One region of the Paraburkholderia caledonica genome, then DNA from elsewhere that is predicted to be linked to it. Evidence: riboswitches for the same ligand, from Rfam matches in the RefSeq annotation. Region 1 holds a riboswitch; each other region holds the start of a gene.

Region 1 (3,269 bases):
GTTGGAAAAGCCGGAGCCCAAACAAAAACGGCACCGGACAGTAGTCCGATGCCGTTCCAAATAAGGTCCCCGCCTTGGCCGCTAGGCCGGCATCCTGAACCGGGGGTTCAGAATTGGTCGCAGTTAGCAGCACTTCGGGTACATCAGACAGAGTGACGCGCACGCCCGTGCTACAAATTTCCGCAACCGTGCACATGGCATTGGTTCAAGGAATATATGACCTTGGCGAACCAGGCAGGGAAGCTAAACCGATGAAGCTAAAACCATTCAGGTGAAACGTTTGCCGAGTGTGCTCGTGCATGCTCTCACGCGCTTTGCTCAGCTGCTACGTGTGCCACCTGGTTGAATCTGCAGCCGACCCGAAGACCGGCCACTTCTACTTCCAGACACGTTGCAAACTTGCTGCTTACTGCATGGTGTACTGCTCGATCACAGTACCCAGTTGTTCGTTCATTTGATGCATTGTACGCCTGATTTCTTCAGCGGGAAATGCTTCTCCGTGACGCACGCTCGATTGCAGCTTAAGCAGTTCCGATGCCAGCGACAGCGCGGCCATGACAGCAATACGATCCGTGCCGCGCACGTTACTGTTATTGCGGATCTTCGACATTTCGGCGTCGACTCGTGCGACTGCTTCAAGCAGCGCGCCTTCCGTTTCCGGCGAGCAGGCGAGACGATAGGGCACGCCGAGAATCGATACTTCGATCTGCTTGGTGGTCATGCATTTTCTCCATGGCGAGTGGCGTCGCTCTCCGCTTCGACTTCATGCTGAGCGGGCTCGAGCAGATCGAGCTGGTTGTCCGGCTCGTTGTGCCCGCGAGCGCGCGGCAATTTTTCGAGGATCGCATTGAGCCGCACTTGAGCGTCGTCGATCTTGGCCGACAGCGCGTCGCACTCCGCTTGCAGTGCATCGCGTTCCTCGCGAACCATGGCAAGTTCCGTGCGCGTGGCTTCTGCCTCGGCGCGCGACTGGGCGAGCTGCTCTTCAAGCGCAACGCGCGCTTCGTTGTGGCGCTGGCTGATCGCTATCAGCTTGCCGATATTCTGTGAGAGTGTTTCGAGTTCGGTGAGCATGTGCTGCGTCCTCTAAAGACCTCGCATTTTAGCGCGGAATGCCGCACGTTCCGACATTTGTCTCGTTTCGAGACGTAACAACACCGCTTTATGCAGGCTTTTTTCGACTGAAGATGAAAAAGTACTCGTGTGTCACAGATCGCGTCGGACAATACTCTGCTCCTGTCCGAATCATCGCTGTCGTGACCCGCATTCTTGACTGGCCCCGAGGCCGCTCATACACTGGCCGCACTCTGGTGCCCGCGCGCGCAATTCATTGCGCGTGCAGTTAAACGGGAAGCAGGGCGCGCCGTTCACCTGAACGCGCGAACCTGCGCTGCCCCCGCAACGGTAAGCGACCGCATTCGCTTTGCACTTCGTGCTTTGCAGTTCGCGTTTGCAGTTCGATCCCCATCGCGTGTTCCAGTTCAACATGCGAGTGTGCCACTGCGCGTCACGCGTGGGAAGGCGGGATCGAGCGTCGTCAGCCCGGATACCGGCCAGAGGGAGAGGCGCGCGCCCGCGAAATGAAGTCAAAAGCGCTCGCGCCTCGTTACGCGACGGCCTGCGGGGAAGCGGGCCGCGCACGCCATCCACGGGAAACTTCACTCATGCTGTCCCCTATCGCCCGCGCGGCGCTGCTCGCATTTGCAGGGCTGCCGCAGCTCGCGCATGCGCAAGCCGCCGACAGTTCGCCTGCGCCGTCGGTTGCAGTCGCACCGGTCGCGCCTGTTGCTACGAGCGCTGTATCCGTCGCTATCGCCGAATCATCACCTGCTGTTTTGTCGCCCGTCGTCGTCACCGCCGAGCGCGGACCTCAAGCGCTCGCCGACACGATTCCGCAAACGTCGCTATTCGATCAGCAGGACATTGCCGACACCACCGCAACCGATCTGCCGGGTCTGCTGCAACTCGCGCCCGGCGCGCAAATCTCGCGCACAGGTGGCCCCGGTTCGACAGCAAGCCTGTATCTGCGCGGCGCGTCGTCGACGCAATCGCTGATTCTCATTGACGGTGTGCGCGTCGATTCCGTGAGTCTCGGCACCGCGCAAATCGCGCAGATTCCGCTCGATCAGGTCGACCACGTCGAAGTAGTGAATGGCAACGTGTCGGCCTTGTATGGCTCGGGCGCGATCGGAGGCGTGGTTCAGGTGTTCACGAAAGACGGCGGCGATCATCCGCCGCGTTTCAATTTTTCCGTGGGCTACGGCAGCTACCACACGCAGACGCAACAGGTGGGCGCGAACGGCGCGTTGGATAAGGACGGCCGCACGACCTTCAACATCTCGCTCGCGCGTTCGAAAGACGACGGTTTTTCCGCGCTCAATCCTCGTGAGGCGCCGAATGCGAACCCCAATGCGAACGGCTATCTGAACGAGAGCATCTCCGCTTCGCTGCGCCATAAGTTCACCGACAACTGGGACGCGGGCGTCCGCTATCTGCAGTCGAACGGCAACAACAGCTACGACAATGCGTACGGCGAGCCGACCGATCTGAACAATCTGTACACGAAAGTGCGTCAGTTGTCCGCCTTCGCTAACGGCAAGCTAACGGACTGGTGGACCACGCACTTCATCGTTGCGCAAGGCGACGACCGCAGCGTGTCGAACACCAACGGTCTGTATAACGGCCGCTTCGACACCGACAATCGACAGTACACCTGGCAAAGCGATTTCGCGCTGGCCGCGCAGCAGAAACTGCAGGTCGGCTACGAGCATCTGGACCAGAGTCTCGACTCCGATACATTTGCCGCGCCCACTCGTCATGTCGACTCGGGCTTCGCCGGTTATACGGCACGCTTCGGGCGCAACCAGATACAGGCTAACCTGCGGCGCGACCAGTACTCCGATTTCGGCGGAGCGAACAGTTACTATCTCGGCTATGGCTTCGACATCACGTCGCGCTGGAAGCTAAGCGCAAGCTATTCCTGTTCGTTTCGCGCACCGAGCTTCGACGATCTGTACTATCCGCTGAGCGGTAATCCGTCCATTCAGCCGGAGCGCAGTCATTCGATCGAAGCAGCGTTGCAGTACGCATCCAATGCGCTCGGTGTGATGCGTTTGAGTGCTTTCCAGACGCGTTATTCGAATCTGATCGACTATGAACAGGTGACGCCGGGGATCTATCTGGCCGAAAACGTGGGCCATGCAAAAGTGCAAGGACTCGAAGGATCGTGGAGCGGACGTGTAGGCAAGACCGATGTGCGCGCGTCGGTG
Region 2 (3,269 bases), on a different contig from region 1:
ATGCAATTGCACGTCGCCCGGGTCGGACGTATTGTCGTCGAGCAGCAAGACCGTGCATGCGCGCGTGGCGAAATAGCGTTTCAACGCGAGGATTTGCCGCCGGTAGCGCAGTGCGTTCTGCGACAGCAGGCGCAACTCGGACAGACTGTCGAGCACGATCCGCACAGGCTTGATCTCGTCGACCTGCTGGATGACGTTTCGCACCGTTTCGCCGAGTTCGACCTCGGCCGGATGCAGCACCGTCTGCTCGAATTGCGGATCCAGACCTTCGTCGGAGACCAGTTCCAGGATGTGGAACTGGCTCAAATCCCAGCCATGGCTGTCAGCTACCGAGATGAGCTCTGACCGCGTCTCGGACAGCGTAATGTACAGACCTGCCTGACCTTCCTCAGCGCCCTGAAGTAAAAATTGCAACGCCAGGGTGGTTTTACCCGTTCCCGGCGCGCCCTCCACCAGGTACATGCGGTGCGGGGTGAGGCCGCCTCCCAGGATGTTATCGATTCCCTCGATTCCTGAGCAAAGGCGGGTAGGCTTGTGAGTGGCAGCGTCTTTTGACATAGCGTGGTTATAGCATCGAATAATTGGCCTGGTCCGTCAGCCGGTATCGCCAGAATGCAAGTTGCATGCCTATTGCGAAAAGGCCGTGGTTGTCGCGTGTGCGGCGGCGGAAAAGCGTGATCAGCGCCGTGTTAGTTTGTGTGGGCGGCGGCTGTCTGTATCGGACGAATAAGCCTTGGTTGTTCCGGCAAAGTCACGACGACGTCGGCCGCCATGTCCAGCCCCGTCGTTGAGAGCGCTGCAGTTCGACGACCGCGAGCGGTGGGATTTCAATCCGCGAAAACACCGCTGGCGATGTGCCCAACACATGGACGATCGCCGCGCGGACCAGCGGCGCATGCGTCACGGCGACCACATCGTGGACAGCCTGCGACGCGCTATCTGGCGCGACGTCTATTGCGTCAAGCCATTTGCCGATCCGCTGCACCACCTGGCTGAACGATTCGCCGCCGTGAGGGGCGGCGTCGGGGTCGTGTGTCCAGGCTGCCAGTGCGTCGGGCGCTTGCGCGGCGAGATCGTTGAGGCGTTGGCCGCGCCACTGGCCGTAGTCAACATCCGAAAGCGCGGTGTCCACCTTCGCAGCGAGGCCGAGCGCCAAGGCCGTTTCGCGCGCGCAGGCGGCGGGGCTGACGAATGCGATTGCATTGTCGGCAAACGACAGGCGCGCTCGCGCTGCTTGCGCTTCGCCGAGGCCGCGGGCGTCGAGCGGATCGTCGGCGGGAAAGCGGCCCGCGCGCATGGCCGGGGTCGGCGCATGGCTGACCAGTAACAGCCGCAGGTTCATTTTTGAGTTCCCGTCAATATGCGCTCGTGTCGCTGTGTGATAGCTGGCGCGGAAGTTTAGCGCGTAGAATAGCCGCACTGCGAAGCGCGGAAGCCGGTGAAAGCCCGGCGCGGTCGCGCCACTGTAATCGGCATCACAAGCCGAAAGCCAGACCTGAGCTTCGCATCATTCCTCTGCAATCGACTACGGGGCGCGCTACCCCAGGAGATGTCCATCATGACTGAAGCTGTTTTCGATTCCGCCGGCCAGCCCGCCATTCAGCCCACGCCGATTCCGTTGCGTGAACTGCTGCCTTGGGCCGTGTTCGGAGGATTGCTGCTGCTGCTCGCGCTGTATTTCGTCGGTGCGGAACAGGGCGCCACGTCTTTAGTGCCTGGCATGTACGTGCATGAGTTCGTGCACGACGGCCGCCATCTGCTCGGCTTTCCCTGCCACTAACGGAGCAGAACATGGTCGGTAAGTTGTTGTTGCGCGGGATGCTTGCAGGCATCGCCGCGGGGCTGCTCACGTTCGCGTTTGCGCGAGTGGCGGGCGAGCCGCAGGTCAATCAGGCGATAGCCTTCGAAGAGAATGCCGGGGACGGAGCCGGCGCAATGCATGAGCATGAGCACGCCGGTGCGGCTGCGGGTGCGGACGCGCACGAGCAAGCGCATGAGCAGGAGTTGGTCAGTCGCGATACGCAAGCCGGATTGGGATTGCTGACCGGCGTAGTGACCTACGGTGCGGCATTCGGCGGACTGTTCTCTCTGGTGTTTGCCTATGCGTACGGGCGGGTGGGGGCGATGAGCGCGCGTGCGTTGTCGGCGTGGCTTGCCCTCGGCGCTTTCGTCGCACTGGTGATCGTTCCCAACATCAAGTATCCGGCGAACCCGCCAGCGGTCGGCGACCCGGAGACAATCGGAACGCGCACGGGCCTGTTTTTTCTGATGATCGCCATCTCGCTGACCGCGATGGTTTTTTCGCTAAAGGTCCGGCGCCGCGCGGCGATGAAACTTGGCGCATGGAACGGCTCGATCGTGGCCGGACTTGTGTTCATCGCCATCATTGCCGCGGTGCAGATGTCGATGCCTGTGATCGACGAAACGCCGGCCGGTTTTCCCGCGGCGCTGCTGTGGAAGTTCCGTGTGGCTGCACTCGGCATGCAGGCGATCATGTGGGCGACGATCGGGCTACTGTTCGGCGCGATCGTCGAGCGGAGTTCGTTCATGCGTGTCGGGAATCGGACAGCGACCCGGTCGGCTTGAGGTCTTCTGTCGGCTTGCGTTGAGCGGCTGGCTGCGTGAGTTGGTTAAGGCTGTGGGTGTTGAGCGCGCGCGGTGGTATGACACGGGCTGGAAAGTATCAGATGTGATTTTTTGGCCCCGTCACCGCCGCCAATCGCGAGCACGCTCAACAACTACATATTGACCACGCCATCGGACGACGACGCCATCGCATCATGAAAAATAACTCCCAACGTATGCCTCTGTCCCGATCTCAAACGGCTCACTCCGTGCCGCAAATTCACGCGATATACACCACGCGTGCCTTGCACCGGCCGATGATGAACCGCGAACACCACGGCATCTCCCTTGCGCAGCGGCACGACTTCCGCGCGTGACTGCATTCGCGGACGCTGCTCGGTCATCACGAATTCGCCGCCGGTGAAATCCTCGCCGGGTTCCGACAGCAGAATTGCAACCTGTAGCGGAAACACGTGCTCGCCGTAAAGATCCTGATGCAGACAGTTATAGTCGTCGGTCATGTACTGCAGCATTAGGGGTGTCGGGCGCGTCTGGCCCGCAGCGTGGCAGCGTTCGATAAACTCGGCGTGTGCGCCCGGATAGCGAATGCCGATGTCCATCACCTCGTTCCAACGATTCGCCACCGGCACGAGATGCGGATACAACTCGCGGCGCAACTGTGCGATCAGCGGCGGCAACGGATA
Region 3 (3,269 bases), on a different contig from region 1:
AGGCGCTTCGCGAGATTCAATGCGTCGGCTTTGGTATCCGCGAGGCTTTTCGCGCAGCCAGTGGAACCGGCGCACGCGATCAGGTGCGTGATGGCTTCGGCGCAATCGCATGCGAGGCCCAGCGGGTTCAGCGCGGCAAGCACAACGGGCACTGAGAGCGTCCGGATATCGGGCAGCAGCACGCTTTGCCACGGCGTGATGCGCAGCGTGCCGTCGCCATGTTGTTGCGCGAGCGCGGCGAGGCCGTGCAGCGTGGTCGCATCGATACGGCCGAGCGGCGGTTGACCGCCGGCATGCCATGTATCCGCGGCGCGTTGCGCATGTGCGCCGAGGCGCAGCGAGGCATCGGCGGTCGTGCTGCGACGCCAGTCGCCGAGCTTCGCGTCGCGTGTCAGTGGAAAATCCACGTAGGTTTGCGCATGCTGCAATATCGCGTCCGCCGAATGGGTGTCGAGCAGATGACGCATACGCGTGGCGTCGGCAGCGGCAAGATCTAGAAACGTATGCAGCAGCGCGCGCACGAGCGCCGGAACTTGCGACGGCAGCACCGAGGCCAACGCGCCTGTCGCATCCGCATGCGATCTTTCGGACGAGTTCGCAGCGTTGCCTGATGACGATGGCGACTTCCCGCCGATGTGCGTGTTTGCGCTCGCGTTTGCATCCACGGTCGTGCAGCCCGCGAGCCCGAACACGAAGCGCACCGCACCGGCCGAATCTTGTGCTGCCGCGAGCCACACGTCATGCGGGTGGTCCACTCTCGCGAGCCGCTCGCCGCCGTCGAGCAATAACGCGAATTTCGGCGATAGCGCCGCAAAACGCGGTTCACTTTGCAGCAGCGTGAGAAGGGCGGTGCACAGAGGTCTGGTGTCGAACAGTGCGCACGGGTCGCGTCCGGCAGCGGGGCTGATCATGACGTTGCGCACGTCGTCAGCGGCGGCGGCATCGAGGGCGTGCGCTTTTCGATCGTGACCGTGATCGTCTTCGGCGGAATCGGTCGGCGCTCTATCGCCCATTCTTTCAGAGCCGCTTGCAGCGCCCGGTCCGAGCCCCGCATCGATCAGCTTGGCGACCAGCGCAGCTTCATGGCCGGCCCGAACACCGCGCAATTGCAGATTCGCGCGATTCGTCAGTTCGATCACACCCGCCGTATGCTGCGCGCTCGCGTTGGCGATCGCCTCGGCCTGAGCCGCGCTCAATTCGCCGCCTGGCAGCTTGATCCGACAAATACCGCCGTCGCGCGCCGCCACGATCCGCAGCAGGCCCGGACACGCCGAGGGCCGCAGCGCAGATGCCGCGTCGGGCAAGACAGTGGAGGGCGAAGCTGGATTCAAGACGGACACCGGGTTAGCGTCGCGCGACGGCCCGAGCAAGCGGTCAAAACGGCATTGCTGCGGCATCGGTACACCCCGCCCGATGTTGGCTGGCACGAACAGTCTGGCCGGCAGGTCTCCTGGCTGGCAGGTCGTCGTCCGCTGCGGCCTTCCCGGTTGAACCAGTGGCGCCAAGCGCAGGCGGACTCGCTGCATACAGTTGCGGGGGCAGCCACAGCGGCAATCTTCCCGCTGTGTTCCCTGTTAGGCCCCGAAGGGCACCGGCGGCTGTATTATGCCTTTTTTCGGATAGCACAACGAGGCTGGACGCTTTGACCGGCGTGGCGCAGTGCATTGTTTGAGATACAAAATGAGGAAGGGTGCATGTCGGCGTGGCTGACGGTAGTGGGCATTGGCGACGACGGCTTCGCCGGTTTGGGGCGGCCCGCACGGCGTGCGTTGCTCGAGGCGTCGGTGATTTACGGCGGCGAACGTCATCTGTCGATGTTGCCCGCGCGGCTGGCCGCGCGGCGCGCCGAGTGGCCGCGCCCATTCGATCTCGCGCCGCTTCTGGCCGAGCGCGGCGGTTCGGTGTGCGTGCTGGCGAGCGGCGATCCGATGCTGTTCGGCGTCGGCGCGACGCTGGCTCGGCAGTTGCCGGCCAGCGAACTGCGCGTGTTGCCCGCGCCGTCGTCGTTATCGCTCGCGGCGGCGCGGCTCGGCTGGCCGTTGCAGGATGTGGCCACGGTGTCGGTGGTTGGGCGGCCGTTGCCCACGCTGAACGCTTATTTGCATGACCGCGCACGCGTGTTCGTGCTGAGCGCGGACGAGCGCACACCCGCCGCGCTTGCCGATCTGCTGAGCGCGCGAGGTTTCGGCGCAACGCGGATGACCGTGTTCGAACATCTTGGCGGCGACGACGAGCGCCGCATCGACGGCCGCGCGGATCAATGGTCCCCGGGCGATGTCGCCGCGTTGAACCTGGTCGCGCTCGAATGCCGCGCGACCGAAGGCGCGCCGCGCCTGCCGCTCACCTGCGGCCTGCCCGACGACGCGTTCCGTAACGACGGCCAGCTCACCAAACGCGATGTGCGAGCGATCACGCTCGCGCGACTCGCACCGACGCCCGGCGAATTGTTGTGGGACGTGGGTGCGGGCAGCGGCTCGATCGGCATCGAGTGGATGCGCGCGCATCCGACTTGCCGGGCGATCGCCATCGAAGGGCACGCGGAGCGTCAGCGCTTCATCGAGCACAATCGCGATGCGTTGGGCGTGCCGGGCTTGCAACTCGTAGCGGCCCGCGCGCCGCAAGCGCTCGAAGGGTTGGCCGCGCCGCACGCGGTGTTCATTGGCGGCGGCGTGACGGTGCCCGGCGTGCTCGAAACGTGCTGGGACAATTTGCGCGACGGCGGCCGGCTGGTCGCGAACGCGGTCACGCTGCAAGGCGAGGCGGCGCTTGCCGCATGGCGTGACAAACATGGCGGAACGCTCACGCGAATCGCGCTTGCGGACGCTCAGCCGCTCGGTGGCTTCGATACGTGGCGGCAAGCGCTGCCGATCACCTTGTACGATGTAGTGAAGCGTTGCGCTGCCAACGGCGTCCATAGTGTTGCCGATAACCTCAACGCTGCTTCATCGGCGTGACGCTCATGCGCGACGAAACGCCTGAACAACCCGCACCGCTGCGCAGCGGCTACACGACCGGCAGTTGTGCAACCGCCACGTCGCTGGCGGCCGCGCGTCTGCTGCTCGCGGGTGTGGTCAGCGAGGTGGCCGAAATCGTGTTGCCCAAGGGCCAGCATGTGCCGATGCCGCTCGTGTTCTGCCGGTTGACCGATGACGGCGCCGAAGCCGGCACGATCAAGGATGCCGGCGACGATCCCGATGTCACGCACGGCGCCGTGGTGTTCGCGCGCGTGCGTCTGGTCCCTGAGCCAGGTGTGGTGTTCCGCGCCGGGC

What was found. Region 1 has a riboswitch for cobalamin ahead of H281_RS0100695 (TonB-dependent receptor domain-containing protein). Riboswitches for the same ligand answer to the same signal wherever they lie in the genome.
Region 2: it holds a riboswitch for cobalamin, as region 1 does, so the genes downstream of both, H281_RS0120035 (CbtB domain-containing protein) here and H281_RS0100695 (TonB-dependent receptor domain-containing protein) in region 1, are expected to answer to the same signal.
Region 3: it holds a riboswitch for cobalamin, as region 1 does, so the genes downstream of both, H281_RS0114765 (oxidoreductase) here and H281_RS0100695 (TonB-dependent receptor domain-containing protein) in region 1, are expected to answer to the same signal.

Annotation. Positions count from the first base shown of each region.
Region 1 is NZ_KB911034.1:139,343-142,611, forward strand. Features, by position in the region: RNA gene ssrS (6S RNA) at 63-244, opposite strand; gene H281_RS0100685 (cell division protein ZapA) at 407-721, opposite strand; gene H281_RS0100690 (ATPase) at 718-1,074, opposite strand; cobalamin riboswitch at 1,292-1,572, shown strand; gene H281_RS0100695 (TonB-dependent receptor domain-containing protein) at 1,665-3,269, shown strand, end outside.
Region 2 is NZ_KB911039.1:421,340-424,608, forward strand. Features, by position in the region: gene H281_RS0120025 (ATPase domain-containing protein) at 1-558, opposite strand, end outside; gene H281_RS0120030 (histidine phosphatase family protein) at 752-1,342, opposite strand; adenosylcobalamin (AdoCbl) riboswitch at 1,421-1,507, shown strand; gene H281_RS0120035 (CbtB domain-containing protein) at 1,559-1,780, shown strand; gene H281_RS0120040 (CbtA family protein) at 1,792-2,586, shown strand; gene H281_RS0120045 (2OG-Fe(II) oxygenase) at 2,739-3,269, opposite strand, start outside.
Region 3 is NZ_KB911037.1:454,219-457,487, reverse strand. Features, by position in the region: gene H281_RS0114765 (oxidoreductase) at 1-1,340, opposite strand, end outside; cobalamin riboswitch at 1,424-1,609, opposite strand; gene H281_RS34665 (bifunctional cobalt-precorrin-7 (C(5))-methyltransferase/cobalt-precorrin-6B (C(15))-methyltransferase) at 1,695-2,954, shown strand; gene H281_RS0114755 (cobalt-precorrin-5B (C(1))-methyltransferase) at 2,960-3,269, shown strand, end outside.